Regions from separate parts of the Siminovitchia jepli genome, predicted to be linked through region 1. Evidence: predicted binding sites of a transcription regulator. Region 1 holds the regulator's gene; each other region holds the start of a gene.
The links. Region 1 encodes LexA, which represses DNA repair genes until DNA is damaged. Its sites were predicted from a motif close to CGAACATATGTTCG; they were not measured.

Region 1 (5,171 bases):
GGCTATGGCGGTCCTTTTAAAAGCCGGATTAAGCGGCATAAAAGAACAATTAACACCTCCGCAACCGGTAGACCGCAACATTTATATCATGAACAAAAATGAGCGGGAGCAGGAAGGCGTTGTAGATTTGCCGCATAATCTCCATGAAGCATTGCAGGAATTAAAGGCTGACGAAACGATGAAAGCCGCATTGGGGCCGCACATTTTTGACAACTTCATTGAAGCAAAAGAGATTGAATGGGAAATGTTCCGCACCCAGGTCCATCCTTGGGAAAGAGAGCAATACATGAAGCTGTACTAAGCTGGATAATGATGAGCGGAATACAGTATTCATCCTTAAACCTTCTGAAAATAAGGATACTGTCCCATGATGGGCAGTATCCTTCCAATTCATTTTCATGCAGGAATAGAATCGGACGTTATTGCATCCTTCCGTGTATTATAATCTTTCTTGTAAATAACAGGAGGGCCATACTAACAGTTATAGTGTAAACTATCTTTTTTTTGATTTTTAAACAGAATATTTACAAAAACTTTAAACATCATTCACATAGGTGTGATAGATTTCATTTAAAGAGGTGAAAAGAGGCCAAAAAATTTGGGGGCCGGATATAAAAATATTCCTTATGGCTAAACAGTTTGATTATGGTATGGCATCTGCATTGAAACTACCTTTAGGAAGGTGACGGAATGGCTGTTAAAGCAGAAGTCCTATTCACGCTTCTCATAGTCCATTTCTATATTTTGTAATTACAACTTGGATTGTTTTCTATGACATCTCTTGCGGGATGTTTTTTATTTTGCCAATTTAAAGGGGTCCCGGGCTTTCCTGCTTTTCTCTTTTTCCATTCGGTCTGTCCACTCTGCAATTGCTCATGTGTGGCCCAAAACGGCTTTGCCCTGATACGTATGTAACCGGCAAAAGCCGCTCATCCTGTACATCAATATATGTGCCGGAGCTTTGTTTTTGCATATTCTCGTCATGATTCATATCGGAAATTAAAACATCGCGGGACCCATAAAGGGTTCCTTTTTTTTATCGCTTAATGAAAGGACAAGTTTTTAATCATAGACTCTATCAAACCTCATATAAATGGTATTAACCAAATTTTTCTTAAAGGATGAACCAGATGGTCAAATTCGCAGCAAAATCTTTTGCAACTGTTGTCGCACTTTTTTGCTTAATTTCGGCGATTGCCTTTTCGAGTGTAAAAATCAGCCTATTGTCCTTCATTGGGGATGACCCATCAAGAACAGAGGCCTTCCTGTATGTCATGTCACTGGAAAACCACGCTTTAAAATCAAGTATTCCCGAAGGATTTGAGCGTTCTTTGGGAAGAGATATACTGGAACTATTTACAAACATCAATTTAAGAAACATGAAGACGTTTTTAATCAGTGAAATTCCGGGCCTGCATGCGGCAACTCCGAAAATTATTATAGCAGGGAAGGGAGCCGATTTTACGAATTTGCCGATCGAATCTCCTCCTCCGGATGATTTGGATGTATGGGAAGAAGGCAATGATGACCCGGTGGAGGAATCATCGCCACCAAAAAAGCAAACAACCACCGGCGAACCCGTCGTTTTCATCTATTCCTCGCATAATACGGAATCATTTCTTCCTCTTCTTCCAAATGTAAAGGACCCAAATCGGGCATGGCACAAAGAGAAAAATGTGACTTTGCTCGGGAAAAGGTTGGGAGAAAAGCTAGGGGAAAAAGGAATTAAAACATTGGTTAATGAGGTTGACATACAGGCGCTCCTAAAAAAAAGAAATATGGAGTATTTTCAATCCTATAGTGTTTCCCGGGAGATTGCTGTCGAAACAATGAAGCGGCATAAACAGATTCAATTTTACTTTGATATACACCGCGATTCATCGCGAAGGAGTGTTACGACCACGACTATCAATGGAAAAACATACGCCAAGCCCTATTTTGTGATCGGGAAGGAGCATCCTAACTATAAAAAAAATCTGGAGTTGGCTTCCCATTTGTTTAATGCCCTCCAGGAAAAATATCCCGGGCTGCCCAGGGGTGTATATGGCAAGACCAAAGCAGACGGAGATGGGGTATATAACCAGGACCTGGCAGAAAATGCACTTTTAATAGAGATTGGCGGCGTGGACAATACATTGGAAGAGCTCAACCGTACCGTTGACGCACTGGCAGAAGTGTTCAGTGAATATTATTGGGGAGAAGCGAAGGAAGCAAGTAAGGAGAAATGACTAAAAAATAAGCGGCTCAATGCAATATCGAAGATTGGGCCGCTCACGCGTTGATGGGCAATAAATTTTTATCAATGGACGAAGCGCCTGTATAAGGCGATAACTTTTCCTAAAATGGTGACATTGGAAACGATGATCGGTTCCATGCTTGAGTTTTCCGGCTGAAGCCGGACATAGCCGTTTTCCTTATAAAACCTTTTGACTGTTGCTTCGTCTTCTTCGGTCATGGCGACGACGATATCTCCGTTGTTGGCTGTGTTTTGCTGGCGGACAATGACAAAATCACCGTCGTGAATGCCGGCTTCTATCATGCTTTCACCAACAATTTCCAGCATAAATACCTGGTCGTCTGCTGGAACGAGGGATTCCGGAAGCGGATAATAATCCTCAATATTCTCAACTGCTGAAATCGGCAGCCCTGCAGTAACCTTACCGACAAGCGGAACATTGACGGTTTTTTGAACAATGGCTGCGTCATCCTGATTCAAAACTTCAATCGCTCTCGGTTTGGTCGGGTCACGCCTGATGAGACCTTTGCTTTCCAGCCTGGCAAGATGCCCGTGAACAGTGGAACTTGAAGCAAGGCCAACCGCTTTTCCAATTTCACGGACGGAGGGAGGATAGCCCTTTTTTTTCACTTCATCTTTTATAAAGTTTAAGATGTCTTCTTGCCGTTTTGTAAGTTTTGTCACCTTTTCACACCCTTTTTCCCATGATAAGCTGATTCCTATTATATCATGCGTCATATTATTAAGCAAACATGGGTTCGTAATTTTGTTGACACAAACAAACGTTCCTATTATAATATTTATAAAAGGCGAACACATTTTCGGGAGGGGAAATGAATGATCACATCCATATGGAAAAATTATTCATTCGTCATCATCTTTTTTATACTGTCATTGATTATGGGATTAGTGATGATTATTAGTTGGGAACAAGAGGATGCTTCCTTACATACTGTCAGTACAAATGTACAGGAAGACCGGCATGAGCATTATGAACTGACGTTGAATAAGCAGAAAAGATAATTTCCGTTCGGAGTTGAAAAGATGAAAGCCATTATTTACTGCAGGGTCAGCACGGATAAGGCCACACAGGAAACTTCATTGGAAAGGCAGCAGGAAGAACTGATAGCTGCAGCCAAAAGGTGGAAATTTGAAATAAGCGATATCATATCCGAAAAAGCAAGCGGCTATGATTTAAACCGTCCCGGCGCACTGGATATGCTTGACAAAATAGAGTCCGGGAAAATTGATGCAGTCCTGATTCAGGATGAAACGAGACTTGGCCGCGGAAATGCCAAAATAGCCCTTATGCATTTTTTACTTAAGCGAGGGGTAACATTGTACAGCCTGTCCCATAACGGAGAGCTGAAAATATCGGAAACGGATTCCATGCTCCTTGATATCGTGGCCATGATCGAAGAACATCAGCGAACATTGCATAACATCAAAATCAAGCGGGGAATGAAAAGGGCGGTCGCCAAAGGATATCAACCGGAAAAAAATTTGAAAAATCGGGGAAACCGAAACGGCAGGGAAAGAACGGAAGTACCGGTTGAGGAAATCTTCCGTCTTAGACAAAACAACATGACCTTTGAAGAAATTGCCGCCACAATGAGAGGGTTCGGTTTTAAAGTGTCCAAAGCAACGGTCCATAGGCGTTACAAAGAATACATGGAGCGGGCGGACAAGCGGGAATAACGAGCGGGCGTCAGCGGCGAGCGTCTTTTTGTTGATGTGAAATTCTGACATATCGAATGATATGTCAGGGGCATTGTTTTCGCGACGACATTTTAGTAAACTGGAGATAACTTAAGGTAAAAAAGGAGTTTGACTATGCTTTCAAAAGAAAAGCTTGCTAGGATCAATGAGCTCGCCAAAAAAGCAAAAGAAAACGGACTGTCCAAAGAAGAAGCGAAAGAGCAGTCAAAACTGCGCGGCGAATATTTGCAATCTTTTCGCGCTTCTATGAGACAGACAATTGAACAGGTCAGGGTGTTTGATTCTACAGGAGAAGAAGTAACACCTGAAAAACTTCGCTCTATCCAGCTAAATAAAAAATTGCATTAAAAGTTCTTTAAAAACATCGAACGCCCTTCGATGTTTTTTTATAGAATAAGAAAGCACGGGTTTTTTTCACAGAGTAAGAAAGTACAAGTTTTTTTCAGCGTAACATTTAGAGCAAAGTCTTTTGTTGTCCAGCTCCAACGGACAGGACGTCCCAGTGCCGCCAGCGCACAGGACGTTGCTGCTTGAGCCTGCCGACGCACAGGACGTGCTAGTGCAGGCGAAGCGACAGGATGTCGCTGCCTGAGCCTGCCTTTCATCGCCGTGTTTTCTTTTTATCTCATTGCGGAGCGCTTCAGTTTGTACGTCGCTAAACGGGAGCTTGCGCTTTTCTTTATACCCAAAAGTTGTGAAAACGCAAAATTAACTTTATGATATGTTATAGATTAATCTGAAAGGAAGAGATTTTACATGGGAAAGCACAGTATCACTGAGATTGATGCGTTAGCTATTAATACAATCAGGACGCTGTCAATCGATGCCATTGAAAAGGCGAATTCGGGCCATCCGGGTTTGCCGATGGGAGCAGCGTCCATGGCCTATGTATTATGGGCGAAATATATGAACCACAATCCGAAAAATCCTGAATGGTTCAATCGAGACCGCTTCATTTTATCGGCAGGACACGGTTCAATGCTTTTATACAGCCTGCTTCATTTGACAGGTTATGACCTTGGGATGGAGGAGATTCAAAATTTCCGGCAATGGAAAAGCAAAACACCGGGACATCCGGAATACCGGTATACACCCGGGGTGGAGGCGACAACCGGGCCGCTTGGCCAAGGAATCGGAATGGCTGTTGGAATGGCCATGGCTGAACGCCATTTGGCGGCTGTTTACAACAAAAAAGACTACAACATTATCGACCACT
Region 2 (5,171 bases), on a different contig from region 1:
TATGTCTCACCGGTCATCCTGAATAAATGAAGTTCATCCGGCAGTTCATTTCTAAATGGCCGATCCAATAAGAGCGCCACCGAGACCCTGCTGCATTTTTTCATAAGGCGGCATATCACCAAATATTCCTGGGGTGTAAAACTGTGAAAGCCGTCAATATAAACCTCGGCATTTTGCAAGTATTGAGAGCGGCCAATCAATTCGGACAACAGGCGCAAATAATCGTTGGAATCCAAATATTTCCCTTCCAGGCCTTTTTCAAAAAGCCTGTAAATCAATTCAATGTCATGAAGTTTATCGGCCAATGCCCGTGTTGAATGAAGAAAGGCCATTTCCTCCCTTTGTTTAGCCAAATCGGCCGGCTGCACGCAATAATGTTTAAATTCCGTGAACATCCGTTCCAACTGCTGTACAAATCCCGATTTATCGGATGCCTGCCTGAACAGCTTCAAGTCATTTTTATGGTCTTCGACAATTTTCCTGATCAGCATATTCAGACCTGCGCTTGTCACGTGGTTTCTGCTTGCTCCGCCCGTTTCCTGAAATATCCGCCAGGCAAGCCGCGTAAAACTGTACACCTGGGCCCGGATCATGCCGGAAAGACCCGGCGTTTTCACCAATTCATGTTCAGATAAAAAAGTCATTTGCTCCGGTACTATGTATAGAATCGGAGGGCCGTCGGGCTGTTCTTTTAATTTTTCCCTTATTTCGTTCAGAATGAATGTAGTTTTGCCTGTCCCCGAGCGTCCGATAATAAAACGAAGCGCCATGTTTCCAACCCCTCTTTCGCGTATTGCCCCATGAAACCGAAATCCTTTTCTTTATTATAACATACAACAGCCACAATGCGAACATACATTCCGTTAACGTCCTGTCCGCCGAAGCTGGACAGAGCAGATGTTTTTTTCAGCCTGATATTCATAAAAAATTTATACTATAACAGCAAAAAAACCGCCGAAACATTGGCAGTTTTTATATAAAATATTTTCTGCCCCGTCCGGCGGTTCTTTCAGAATGTGCCATGACAAGATCTTGCGTCTTTTTGGTATTTCATCAAGCCTCAACAGCCTGTATACTTCAGGAAAGGCACGTACACTTTTCTTAGCCCCGCATATGTATTTTATCCTTCATCTTTTCTTCGATCCGTTTACCGGCATACCATAGAACGGCGATGATCACACAAACAATTCCTGTTCTGACGGGCTGTTTTACAAGAGAGACGATGTCGTATCCAATAAAGCTCATGATAAAAATCATGACGGCTTTCCCGGTTAACACGGCCAGCATATATTGATAAACGCCTATTTTCGAAAGACCCGCCACAATATTTACGACCGCCGACGGTGTAAACGGAAAACAGAGTAAAATAAACAACGGGCCAAAGCCGCGTCTTTCCACCCAAGTCATCAAGCTTTGAACTTTTTGATGCCTGCGCAGAAAGTTGAATACCCGGGTTTCGCCAAATCTTCGTATAAGCAAGAACACAAAATAGGCTCCAGCCGCAGAGCCAACCCAGGAAAAAAGAAAACCCCAGCCAAGTCCGAAAGCGTTGGCATTTGCCATCACAAACAAAAACAGCGGCAAAAAAGGGAAAAACGCCTCCAGGAACGGCAATAATATGCCGGGGAGCGGGCCGAATGAACGGTATTTTTCGATTAATTCCATCACATTTTCAATCGTTATCCAATCTTTGAAGAAATCCAAATCCATCAACATTCCTCTATTCGCAACCGGGAGCACGGCCTTGTTTGTTTTTAAATTATAACATAGCCGGATGCCTCTTTTCTATTCTGCATCATTCCTTCCTCATACAGTATTTCCCTTTCGCACCAGCAATTTCATCTTGCCATTTCGGGTGCCTCTTAGTAAAATAGGAACAAACGTTCCCTTGGTCAGGAAAGGAGAATGAAAAGTGACAAGAATTCCTGAAAATGAACGGGATGTGATTGAGCAGGCGATATACTTGCCGATGGTTCTTTCCGTATTGCACCGCGACTTGCACATTATAGAAAAAAGCCCTTTCAAATTAAAAAAGCCTTATCAGGAATTGATTAAAAAAACAATGGTCACGATCCAGAAGGAACTCGCGGAAGTGAATGGCCATTTACAAAAAAACAATATCCGCGTCAAGAAAATGAAATCGGACAATGCCTTTACGATGTATATGTTCTTTTACAAAGGCTACGAAGAACACCACAATTACTTTAACCCCCGCCTGCGAAACAGGGTCGAAGAGCTGCTCGCTTATTATTTGGACAGCGGCCGGAGTAAAGCGCAAGCGCCTTCCCCCATAACGGAGCGGGCAGCCAAAAAGAAGGAGACATGAATATGCTCCTTCTATTTACCAATCCGATAGGGCCCTTTTTGTTCAGAAGCCTGATTATGTATAAGCCTGCCGAAATTTTCCATCCGTTTCATATTTTGCATAAATTTGATTCTTAGCATGGCAGTCCGCGATAACTGGTTTTCAAACGAATAAAACGAAACCGGAAGTTTATGGCTTTCATTGTTTTGGAATGTAACGATCGTCTCGTCAGACCCGTTTCTTTCATGTGAAGCAACATAATCATGGGAAATCCATATACAATGAGGACTTGTCGGTGATGCAGTAGGAAAAAGAAAGATGGATGTATGGGGGTCAACGATAATCGGTGCCTTGTGAGTAATTCCAATAAGCTGCTTCGTCCCCTGGCGCCTGCCATTGAAGGATGAGCCAAAATATTCGCAGCTTCTCCTGACGATATCAAATGGTGAGTCTGAAGATAAATAACGGCCATTCATCTCAAAAATTTCCGAGAGAAATCGAGGATCATTGTTCGCTGCAGGTTTAATCATCATCGTATACGGGTTAATTTCATAATCCTCGACAAAAAATAAATCCTTTTTCGTCATTATACTTCCCCTTTCAGCAAACTTCATCATAATTCATAAAGATTTTATCATACATTTTCAAAAATGTCATCCAAATTTTAAATAATTGGAATAGGGGGAATTCTCGTCACAAACAATATTTTATAAAACCATCTGAAAATTTTTAAAGATTGGTTGTATTTTGCCCATTAACCGTGTATAATTAAAAAAAGGTTCCGAGGTGATCATCGATGGAAAGGAAGAAATCTTATCAGGAACTGTTGAAAGAGTATACGATGACACAGCAACAAAAAGAGGCTAAAACGCTTGAGTGGTACACTGAGCTTTTCCTGAACGGACTCCTCCAAAAGAGACGCGAAGAGCAGCTGCGGAAGGAAATTGACCTGGCGCTTGACCGAAGAGACAAAGAAGCATTTATGAAACTGACAAAAGAATTGGCAAAATATACAGAATAAAAGCAAAAACACAATTCATCCCCCTGACAGGGGGATGTTTTTCGTTTTTCCCGCATGAACCGGCCATGCGGGGGATAAAGAAAACCCCCGCCGGATTGAAGCGGATAAGTCAGTCGCCTTCTTGATCATATTCAAATTCTTCCACCATTCGGATCCGTTCAAACATCGTCGGATGTCCATAGCGGAAAATCTTCACAAGATATGGCGGATTTACCTGGCTTAACCCGGCTCTCGTCAAGTTCTGAAATGTCTGTACGGCCGCAGCTTTATCCTGTGTCATTTCGAGCGCGTAGCGATCGGCCCGCATTTCCTGGTAGCGTGACACCCAATTGGTCAAAGGACTGGCTGCAAACAGAAGCATGGATGTAATCAGCAGGAAAACCGGCAAGGAACTGATATTTGCTATGCTTTCCACCTTCCACACTGTTCCTCTTTTGGCCACCCAGCGTTCCATCCATTTCGCCGTCAGCCACAGGCCTGCAAAGGAAAGCAATATATAGCCGGCCATGCCAAAATAAATGTGCTTTTCCACGTAATGCCCCATCTCATGGGCCATGATAAACAAAACTTCCTCATCATCAAGCCGCTCGAGGGTCGTATCCCAAAGCACGATTCGGGAATTGGAACCGACACCCGTTACATAGGCGTTTAACGCATTCGTTTTTTGCGACATATCCACTTCATATACATGCTCCGCCGGAATGTCCGCCTCGTCGGCAAGCGAGAGGATTTTTGATTCAAGCTGTTTGTCTTTCAGCGGGTAAAAATCGTTATAAAGCGGATCAATAACGACAGGCTGGATAAACATCATGAAAATGGAAAACGGAATCGACAAAACCCATGCGGCGAGCCACCATTTCTTTTGAAATTTTTTCATCAGACTGTACAATACAATGACCACGATGAACATGGTGGCGTAGCCGACCCAAAAATCAATCAATTCGTCCTTCATCCAAGATCGAAACAGCTGTGTGGAAATATTGTAGGTTCTCGAGAATAAATAAGAAACGTAGGAAAGTGGAAAAGTAAATACGAATGATGCAAGGGACAGCCAAAACAAATAAATGGCTGTTTTCAGCGGAAACCACTTTGATGCCTGGCCTGCCCAACGTTCGAAGGCTGCTGAAATGCCAAAAATAAGTACCAAAAAGTAAAACAGCCATTCATAAGGATCGGACAGAAAAAAAAGCAAATCGCGGATCTTGGAATATTCTTCACTTAACATTATTTCCCGGGCATTTAAAAAAGTGGCTGGATCGACACTCGTACCCTTATATGCATCCGGAATGGACGTGTCTGCCAAGAAAAACAAATAAATATACATGGCGGCACCGAACAAAAAATAAACGGCAATTGCACGCAAACCCCATTTTCTAACCATTTCATTCCCCCCTCGTCCATTTCATTATTATATGTAGGAAAAAACGGACCAGAATAGAACCTATACGAAAGTATTGTATCCTGCTGCGAAAAAAATAAGCGGGCGAAGACGCCGCGCTGATGAAAATCATTATTTTTTCCTATAAAGCGTTTTATTGTTCGATATCTTAGCTTAGAACTTGGTTCGCTTCCTCCATGATGTTTTCGAGAATTTGAGCGGCATGTTCGTCTGACCGGAGGAGGCGTGTTGCTTGTCCCGCCCATAACGACATATATTCCGGCCTGTTTTTTTCTGCGGCCGCTTTTCTGATGTCATTCGTCAAGGCATTTTGGACGGGAAACGGAAGCGGTTCGGCTGCGGCTTCAAATTCTTGGATAAATGTGTTTTTGATGCCGCGGGCCGGCCGTCCCGAAAAGCTTTTCGTAATGACGGTGCTTTCTTCTGTACTTTCGGACAATGCCTTC
Region 3 (5,171 bases), on a different contig from region 1:
AAAATGGAAGCTGAAAAAGAACCATTTGGAAGCCAGTCGGAAGAACTATGGGAAGAAGTCATCCGCTGGCTTGAAGATACAAATTATATTGAAGAAGCTTCTCCTGCGGAGAAGCTGTTTATCAATCTCGTTGAATAAGAATCTTGTATTGGCACCTCCAGTTTTATGGGGGTGTTTTCATTCGTTAAGGGAAAAATATAAAATAAATAATAGACAAAACATACAGTTGTCTTTACACTAGTTAAGTGGACTGATATTTATCTTTTACAGGGGGATTTTTCGTGAAACAATTTCTCAATAGGAAAGGTGTCCATTTAACGGCAAAAGCCTATTTAATTGATGCTTTAAGCTATATGGCGCTCGGCCTTTTTTCTTCATTGATTATAGGATTGATTATCAAAACGGCTGGTGAACAACTCGTCTGGCCATTTTTGGTTGAAATGGGCGATATGGCCATGGGGCTGATGGGACCGGCGATTGGGGCAGCCATCGCTTTTGGGCTTGGCGCACCGCCTTTGGTCATCTTTGCAGCAGTGGCAACGGGGGCAGCCGGTGCTGCATTTGGCGGTCCTGCAGGCAGTTACGTGGCTGCATTGATTTCAACGGAAATTGGCAAAATGGTGAGCAAGGAGACAAAAGTTGATATTATTGTCACTCCATTTGTAACCATTTTTACCGGGTTTGCTGTAGCAAAGTTTGTTGGCGCACCTATTTCAAAATTTATGACGGTTTTCGGCGGCTGGATCATGTGGGCAACCGACCAGCGTCCGATCATCATGGGAATTGTTGTGGCAACATTAATGGGGCTTGCTCTTACGGCCCCGATTTCAAGTGCGGCGATCGCTTTAATGCTTGATTTGAATGGACTTGCAGCCGGTGTCGCCACGATTGGCTGCAGTGCCCAAATGATCGGCTTTGCTGTGGCAAGCTACAGGGAAAATAAAGTGGGCGGATTGCTCGCCATTGGGCTAGGAACATCCATGCTCCAGGTGCCAAACATTATCAGGTATCCGCTCATATTAATTCCTCCAACGGCTGCAGGCATCCTTCTGGCTCCAATTGGAGCAACCGTCTGGAGAATGACGAGCAATGCAGCAGGAGCAGGTATGGGAACAAGCGGGCTTGTCGGGCAAATCATGACATTTACGACGATGGGGTTTTCAGTTAGTGTTCTCATCCAAGTCATTGTACTCCATTTTATCGGTCCGGCTGTGATAAGCTTAATTATATCGGAATATATGAGAAAACGCGGCTGGATCAAATCCGGCCAAATGCTCATCAATACTGGAGGTTAATATGGAAAAATTACAGTCAAAAGAACAGTTTGAACAATGGAAGAATGAAGAGCGGACAATCTTTATGTTTTCTGCGGACTGGTGCCCGGACTGCAAGGTGCTTGAGCCCGTATTGCCGAGGTTAGAAGCAGATTATCCGGAATATCATTTTATTCACGTGGACCGCGATGAATTTCTTGAACTTTGCCAAGAGCTGGATATCTTTGGCATTCCAAGCTTTGTCGCTTTCCATGATGGCAAAGAGGCGGGAAGATTCGTCAGCAAAGACCGCAAGACGCTGGAGGAGATTGAAGATTTTATCAACAGCCTACCAAACTGATAAAGAAGAATGAGAATGGAGAAAATTCGACTCCATTCTTTTCTTTTTGTGCTTTTTATTGAAACATATGTTCGCTCGTGGTATATTTAATGTAATATTCAGATTCAATTGCCGTGAAAGGGTGTGGTAAAATAATGTTGAATGCCGCAGTATGTGAACCAGTGGAAAGGTATGATGCTGCATCACCTGATTATGACGGACTTTGGAAAAAACTGATTACCCAATTGTTTGAGGAATTCATTTTATTTGTCACCCCCCAATTATATGAAGCCATTGATTTTTCGAAGGAGCCTGAGTTTTTGCAGCAAGAGCTGTTTAAGAGAGTGATTCGTGAAAAGAAAGGAAAACGCGTTGCAGACCAGATTGTCAAGGTATTTTTAAAAGACGGGGAAGAACAATGGATATTGATACATGTTGAAGTTCAGGGGGACGGCTTGAAAGATTTTCAGCGAAGAATGTTCCAATACTTCTATCGCATCTATGATAAATATGATAGGGAAGTTTGCGCCATCGCCTTCATTACTTCAGATATAACAAGCCAGCCAGCAGGCACATTCTATTATTCCTTTTTTGGGACGGAATTGCAGTATAAGTACAATGTATATGCACTGGCAAATCAGGATACAAAGGCCCTTGTGCGTTCCGAAAACCCTTTTGCCATGGCGGTGCTGGCCGGCATTTATGCAAATGAGACGAAGAATGATGATCAAAAACGTTATCGCTTTAAACGGGAACTTTTAAGAAATATCCTGAAAAAGGAGGAGGGACAAGCGGAAGAAAAATCTCAATATATATCGGCTTTGTTTTATTTCATTGAGTTGATCCTTCATCTTCCAAAAGAGTTCGAACAAAAGCTCAGGGATGACATCCAACCAATCATTACGAAGGAGGCGGCACAGATGTTGCGTTCAGAAGAATTCATGAAACTGCCAACTTTGGCCGAGACTTGGGAGAAGTGGAAAAAGGAAGGGCTTGAGGAGGGCAGGAAACAAGGCAGGGAAGAAGGCAGAGAAGAAGGCAGAGAAGAAGGTAGAGAAGAAGGCAGAGTGTCGGAAAGAAAGAGATTGGCCATTGAACTCCTTAAGGAGAACTTTGCAAATGAACAGGTGGCAAAGCTGACCAAATTAAGTTTGGATGAGGTAATACAATTAAAGGAATCTATAAGCAGGTAGAGTGTCGAGGAGGCTTTCTGTCATTTGACGGATAAGCCTCTTCCTTTTGGCAATTGGCGTTTTCGTGTAATATGGGGTGTAGCCATATTGCCGAGGAGGATTCTGAGATGAAAATGAATGAACGGAAGCTGAAAGACGAGCTTGAGAAGCGGCTGAAAAAAGAAGGCCGAACATTTACATATGATCGAAACAAGGAAGTGCTGCGCATAGAAAATACGGCAAGTGGAAAGGGAATCGATATTTCTTTGCCCGGGATCGTTGCCAAATGGCATGACCAAAAAGACAAAGCGATAGATGAAGTCGTTTATTATGCGGAAGAAGCATTGGTGGTCATGAATCGGGAACAATCTGTTGCCGGAAGTGAAAAAAATATTTTTCCAGTTATTCGATCGACTTCGTTTCCAGTGGAATCCGAAGACGGAAACAAATTCTTGACTGATGAGCATACTGCCGAGACAAGAATATATTATGCGCTTGATCTCGGAAAAACATATCGTCTGATTGATGAGCAGTTTATTCAAAAAGAGGGCCTTGATCCGGGCGAGATTAGGGAAATGGCACGTTTTAATGTTCGTTCACTTCCGACGTCCATGAAAAAAGACGAGGTGGCTGGAAACGATTTTTACTTCCTGAATACGAATGACGGATACGACGCGAGCCGGATATTAAACGAAAAATTTCTAGAGGAAACGTCAAAGAATATAAAAGGGGATATGGCTGTGGCTGTACCCCATCAAGACGTTCTCATCATTGCCGATTTGCGGAATGAAGTCGGCTACGATGTACTGGCCCAAATGACAATGAGCTTTTTTACAAATGGCCTTGTGCCGATCACGGCACTCTCTTTTATGTATGAAAATGGCAAGCTTGAGCCGATATTTATCATGGGGAAAAATAAGAGAATGGACGATGGAAAGGGGAAAAAAACATGAATGTATTTTATAATCGTGAAGGAATCGGCGATACATTGATCATCGTGTTGAAAGAATTGGACAGGGAGAACCTTACGTTTGAACGAAAAGGGGATGCAGTCCGGATCTTTGATAAAGAAACGAATACAACAGGCGGCTTCAATCTTTTTCACGCCTCCAAATATATAGCCATTGATGCAAAAGGAAATGTGGAGCTGTCCGGCCAGTTGGTGGAAAAAATTGGGCGTGCGCTTGCTGAAAACGGAATAGAAGAGAAATTAGAAGCGGATCTCTCACCGAAGTTTGTTGTCGGATTCGTTAAACATAAAGAAAAGCATCCCAATGCAGATAAGCTGAGTGTCTGTCAGGTTGATATCGGTTCGGAAGAGCTGCAAATCGTATGCGGTGCTCCCAACGTGCAAGCAGGCCAAAAGGTTGTCGTCGCCAAAGCAGGAGCTGTCATGCCGAACGGCATGGTCATCAAGGATGCGGAACTGAGAGGAATTGCATCCAGCGGGATGATTTGCTCTGCGCGTGAGCTGGGTCTTCCAAATGCTCCCGAAAAGAAAGGAATCCTCGTATTGGAAGATGATAAATACGAAACTGGGCAAGCCTTTGCATGATAGATTGAAAATTTGATTGCTGCCCGGCTCTTGCGTTTTTTTTTTGAAAATATGTGAACAAATAACGAAACTCGCTTTGGTGACTAAAGGAAAAGCGACTCTGTATGTTATGATTGTTAACATTGAAGAAAAAATCAGAATGAAAATTTTCCCAAATCCACTGGGATGACTTGCATGAATTCATTAAGTTATACTAATATTGAAGAAAATGGTAATTATTAAGGTTGGGTGGTCTGAACAACACCGAGCTCCAACCCGGTAAATCGTATGGCTGTTCATGGAAAAACAGAAGGATAGCCATGTACAAAAAAGGCAGGAGATCTACATGTTAAAAAGATTACTAGTTGCTGCTGATGGTTCCGAAAATTCAATTCGAGCAGCGAAGGAAGCGGCAAGACTCGGGCAGCTGTCCGAAGGTGCTGAAGTAGAAATCATTTATGTGATGGACTTTTCAAAATCGAAAAGTGAAGTGCTTCAGAGCCAGAATCTTGAAACGTTGGAGGCAGAGCGCAGAAAACGATTGATTCCCGTTGAAGAGGTTTTTGCCAAAGCGAGCATTCCTCATAAACTAACCATGCTTAACGGTGATCCAGGTCCCGCAATTGTTGAATATGCCAATAAAAGTTCCTGTGACATGGTGATCGTCGGCAGCCGGGGACTCAATGCGCTCCAAGAGATGGTGCTTGGCAGCGTCAGCCATAAAGTTGCCAAAAGAGTGAAGGCACCGGTATTAATCGTTAAATAAAAAATGAAATTCAAAAGCTGATTTCCCTTTGAATGGAAATCAGCTTTTTGAATGTCTTTTCTTGCTTTTTAGCGGATACTCTCTAATCTTAAATTCATGCAGCGGA

Region 2: the regulator LexA is predicted to act here: its motif matches at 1,874-1,887, upstream of AB1L08_RS07900 (YhjD family protein).
Region 3: the regulator LexA is predicted to act here: its motif matches at 1,675-1,688, upstream of AB1L08_RS04645 (RpnC/YadD family protein).

Annotation. Positions count from the first base shown of each region.
Region 1 covers NZ_JBFEGN010000001.1:75,862-81,032, reverse strand. The annotation lists gene glnA (type I glutamate--ammonia ligase) at 1-301, shown strand, start outside; gene spoIIP (stage II sporulation protein P) at 1,131-2,228, shown strand; gene lexA (transcriptional repressor LexA) at 2,300-2,920, opposite strand; gene AB1L08_RS00435 (hypothetical protein) at 3,074-3,259, shown strand; gene AB1L08_RS00430 (YneB family resolvase-like protein) at 3,281-3,934, shown strand; gene AB1L08_RS00425 (DUF896 domain-containing protein) at 4,070-4,303, shown strand; gene tkt (transketolase) at 4,712-5,171, shown strand, end outside.
Region 2 covers NZ_JBFEGN010000014.1:38,615-43,785, reverse strand. The annotation lists gene addB (helicase-exonuclease AddAB subunit AddB) at 1-770, opposite strand, end outside; gene AB1L08_RS07905 (TVP38/TMEM64 family protein) at 1,102-1,710, opposite strand; gene AB1L08_RS07900 (YhjD family protein) at 1,913-2,326, shown strand; gene AB1L08_RS07895 (competence protein ComK) at 2,338-2,892, opposite strand; gene AB1L08_RS07890 (IDEAL domain-containing protein) at 3,102-3,326, shown strand; gene AB1L08_RS07885 (M48 family metallopeptidase) at 3,436-4,707, opposite strand; gene AB1L08_RS07880 (NAD(P)H-dependent flavin oxidoreductase) at 4,874-5,171, opposite strand, start outside.
Region 3 covers NZ_JBFEGN010000006.1:8,049-13,219, reverse strand. The annotation lists gene AB1L08_RS04660 (ABC transporter substrate-binding protein) at 1-138, shown strand, start outside; gene AB1L08_RS04655 (PTS sugar transporter subunit IIC) at 282-1,295, shown strand; gene AB1L08_RS04650 (thioredoxin family protein) at 1,297-1,614, shown strand; gene AB1L08_RS04645 (RpnC/YadD family protein) at 1,749-2,786, shown strand; gene AB1L08_RS04640 (DUF1444 domain-containing protein) at 2,894-3,718, shown strand; gene ytpR (YtpR family tRNA-binding protein) at 3,715-4,320, shown strand; gene AB1L08_RS04630 (universal stress protein) at 4,646-5,065, shown strand.